2 regions of the Ferdinandcohnia sp. Marseille-Q9671 genome follow, and region 2 is predicted to be linked to the other one. Evidence: riboswitches for the same ligand, from Rfam matches in the RefSeq annotation. Region 2 holds a riboswitch; the other holds the start of a gene.

Region 1 (2,206 bases), 310 kb from region 2:
TTAATTGAACGTGATGTTTCTTTGTTTCCTATTTACAATGAGCCCGAACAAGACTTTTTAACATTTTTAGGTCAATTTTATTTAAGAGAAGACCACTTCAAGCCAAAGGAAATCCTACTTCCGAGTTCAATTGATAAAGAGATAGTAGAGCAATTACTAGAAGTATCCGTTCAACAGCCAAGTAGAGGCAAGAAAAAACAACTAGTTGAACTTGCCACGAAAAATGCAAAAATTGCACTTACAGAGAAATTTGCCCTCATAGAACGCGACGAAGAACGAACGATTAATGCGGTGGAGAACCTTGGTCAGACGTTAGGGATTTATACACCACACCGAATTGAGGCTTTTGATAACTCTAATATTCAAGGTACAGATCCTGTTTCGGCTATGGTAGTGTTTACTGATGGAAAGCCGGACAAGAAAGAATATCGAAAGTATAAAATAAAATCAGTTAAGGGACCTGATGACTATGAATCAATGAGAGAGGTCGTCCGTAGAAGGTATTCTCGTGCATTAAAGGAAAACCTTCCGCTGCCCGACTTAATTATCATTGATGGAGGAAAAGGTCATCTTGCAGCAGTGAGAGATATTCTTGAAAACGAGCTAGGATTAGAAATCCCATTAGCTGGTCTCGCTAAAGATGAAAAGCATAGGACCTCAGAACTTCTAATTGGAGACCCACCTTCTATTGTGGAGCTTCCTCGAAATAGTCAAGAATTCTATCTTCTTCAACGGATTCAAGATGAAGTCCATCGTTTTGCAATTACATTCCATCGACAAATCCGAGGGAAAAATGCATTTCAATCCGTGCTGGATAATATACCAGGTGTTGGAGAAAAACGTAAAAAGGCTTTATTAAAACATTTTGGCTCTATTAAAAGGATGCGGGAGGCAACGGTAGAGGAATTACAAGAAGCTAGCATTCCAAGATCTACTGCAGAAGCTATCTTTGAAAAATTAAAGGAATAAATGATTGCTATATTAAAAATAGTCTGATATAATCCTAACTAATATAATATGACACTTCAGCACGTTGAAGTGACGATAGAGGTGCAAACTTTATCAGTATGCAATTGGAGGGGGATGAGCCCTAGTGAAAATTGCTGAAAGGAAAGTTTGCCGAAGTAAGAAAAGGCTCATACCTTTTTTTGCTGGTTTTATGTTTAAGAGACATGAGACTGTCAAGATGCAAAGTCTTGGAGGGCTATCTCACGATGTGAATCGTTTTTACGTATATCACAGCAATGAGAGAATCTCTCATTGCTGTTTTTTTTACATTACTTTGTAGAAAAGATGTATGCAAATAGAGGTAACCAATTCAAAACAGCATGATGATGCACATGATTATTTAGAAAAGAGGTTGAGGGCATGGGGATTATTGTTCAAAAATTTGGAGGCACTTCAGTAGGGTCACCAGAGAGAATTAAAAATGTAGCGCAACGAGTTATTCAAGAAGTGCAAGCAGGTAACCAAGTTGTCGTTGTTGTTTCAGCAATGGGAAAAACAACAGATCAACTAGTTAGCCTCGCAAGTGAGATAACCACCTCACCAAGTAAACGTGAAATGGATATGCTTTTAAGTACGGGGGAACAGGTTACGATTGCCCTATTATCGATGGCACTACAAGAGAGAGGCTATGAATCTGTATCCTATACAGGGTGGCAGGCTGGAATCGAAACAGAGGCTATACATAGCAATGCTCGTATCCAGAATATTGAAGTATCAAGGGTGAGCGATCGGCTGAATGAAGGGAAAATCGTGGTGGTTGCTGGATTCCAAGGAATAAGTGGCTCTGGTGATATTACAACACTTGGCCGTGGAGGCTCTGATACAACTGCAGTAGCTTTGGCAGCAGCATTAAATGCTGATAAATGTGATATCTACACAGATGTGACGGGCGTCTATACGACGGATCCTCGCGTTGTTCCAACAGCACGTAAGCTTCACTCGATTTCGTATGATGAAATGCTTGAACTTGCTAACCTGGGTGCTGGTGTATTACACCCACGTGCTGTGGAATTTGCGAAAAATTTTGAGATGCCACTTGAAGTCCGTTCAAGTTTAGAATTTGAAAATGGAACCATCATCGAGGAGGAAGTTTCAATGGAAAAAAGTTTAGTTATTAGAGGGATTGCTTTTGAAGACCAAATTACACGAGTTACTGTGATTGGTTTACCAAATGAGTTACACACTCTTTCAACCATTT
Region 2 (2,206 bases):
CCAATTAAATCAACAATAACCCAAGCAAACAATAAAATGTATACCGCTGGAAGCATCGATTTAATTCCTTCAGTAATACCCTTAGTAAGGAGACCAATGCTGACTGCTTTTTTAGCATATACTTGAATAAAGAACAAAATAAGTGTTACAACGATTCCGAACAAACCACCATATAATAGGGATGCAGTTACATCCGTATTTTCGAATATTGTTAGGATTGTCGCATTTCCTTCTGAAGCTTTATAGCCTGTCCAAAATAAAGAACCAACCGTACCGATTACTAATGCAATAATCGGCCAAACTAAATCGCCAACAGAACCCTTTTCACTTTGAGGCAATTCCTGCTTTAACTCCCCTAATACTGGCTTTTCAGGGTCTGTAACCTCACCAGTTGTCATAGCACGAGATTCATGTGCCTTCATGCTACCTAGATTTATATTAAACACTGCAACTCCAAATACCATCAGAATTGCCGTAACAACATATAAATTCATAGGAATCATTTGAATAAACGTTGATAATGGCGAGTACTCTGCTAGACCATGCGTTGCTAGAATTGGTGCAAGTATGGCAATGATATATGCTCCCCAACTTGATATAGGTGAAATAACACAAATTGGAGCAGAAGTAGAGTCAATAATATATGCTAGTTTTGCACGTGAGACCTTATTACGGTCTGTAAGTGGTCTACTTACCTGACCAACCGCCAATGCATTAAAATAATCATCAATAAAAATAATAATCCCTAGTACAGCAGCTAAAATTTGTGCACCTGTTCTTGTTTTTACCTTTGATTGAGCCCATTCCCCAAAAGCACGACTTCCGCCTGAAATGGAAATGAAAGCTGTGATAATACCCAATAAGAATAAAAATAAAATAATATAAACATTCCATGTGTTTAGCGAACCTTCTGAAACAAAGACCGCTTTAATACTAGACCAAATTGTGAGAAAAACGTCTTGTAACCAAGCTCCTACTCCTTCACTTTTTAGGATATCTCCATGTAAGAGTAGTGCAGCTGATACTATTCCTACTCCAAGTGAAAGAAGTACTCTGCGGGTTAAGACAACCATAAGAAGAGCAATAATTGGTGGGATAATTGAATAAATTGTTCCAGACATGATGTGTTCCTCCAACATATTATTTGTGTGGAGGGCTATAAGAAGTGAATGTGAAGAAGATACTCTCATTTGCTATTTTTAAGCAAATAAAAAGAGAGTAATGATAGAAAATAACCATTATTACTCTCAGTAATGTATGTTATCCTCCATCACGATCAGTAGCCCTCCATTATAGATACATCTTTATCTATAATGACAGTGTTACCCTTTTTCAAGGCAACCCCAACAAAAATAACGTTGACTAATTATTTCTGCTTCGGCAAAAAACCCTTTCTACTATGATCACTGTTGTCATCCTCACATAGTGTACTTTTGTTTTCTGCACCTCTACCCCATCGATCCGATAAGGTGGTTTATTTAATTTTTTATTCCTATTGAAGTATAAACTATTTCCCTCTACTAATCAACTATTCTAGAATAGTATTTTTTGTCAATCAGTTGGAATTTCAATTGATGGTGATGATTCACTGCCATTGTTATAGAATTCAGGAACTTCATGCAAGATATTCTGATTAATCACTGGGATAATGGTTTCAATCTCCACCTCTCCTGTAGAAAAGGGTAATATAACTTGCATAGTAACAGTAGCCAACACATTATATTGGAACCACCCGTTATTAATTCCCCATTCATCAATTTTACCTTGTGGAGTTGTTTCTCCAAACCCAATCATATGAAACCTAATGGGTATTTCCGGACCGAGGTTACCTAGGATTGCATTGTTGGTCGCTTCCCCTAGTGGTACCTTAAATACGAAACCGGTCTGACCTGTCGAATCATCCGTTTCAATTTGCACGTCTGTGTGTTCGAGCTTATTGATATCTCCTTCATTCACATATTTTAGATACCTTTCAATATTCCCTAGCGTCTTTGTGGCCATTTGATTGATAACCTGTGTATTATAGCTTATTATCTTTCCTGTTTCATCCGTTTTAATAAAGCTTAGATCTTCCTGAACCAGTTCTTCCTCATTTATTTGTTGATTAATAGCATTTTTAATAACGGTTGCAGCCACTTTTTTTGTTTCATTTTCAGCATATGCCATAAGTGCAGGTTCAATTGCTTTGTTAATAATAAACAATCCA

What was found. Region 2 has a riboswitch for lysine ahead of ACWNMY_RS06620 (Na+/H+ antiporter NhaC family protein). Riboswitches for the same ligand answer to the same signal wherever they lie in the genome.
Region 1: linked by a shared signal. The riboswitch ahead of ACWNMY_RS05035 (aspartate kinase) and the one ahead of ACWNMY_RS06620 (Na+/H+ antiporter NhaC family protein) in region 2 are both predicted to bind lysine.

What each region holds. Positions count from the first base shown of each region.
Region 1 covers NZ_CDRJTA010000001.1:973,071-975,276, reverse strand. The annotation lists gene uvrC (excinuclease ABC subunit UvrC) at 1-969, shown strand, start outside; lysine riboswitch at 1,038-1,215, shown strand; gene ACWNMY_RS05035 (aspartate kinase) at 1,369-2,206, shown strand, end outside.
Region 2 covers NZ_CDRJTA010000001.1:1,281,139-1,283,344, forward strand. The annotation lists gene ACWNMY_RS06620 (Na+/H+ antiporter NhaC family protein) at 1-1,121, opposite strand, end outside; lysine riboswitch at 1,273-1,459, opposite strand; gene yunB (sporulation protein YunB) at 1,552-2,206, opposite strand, start outside.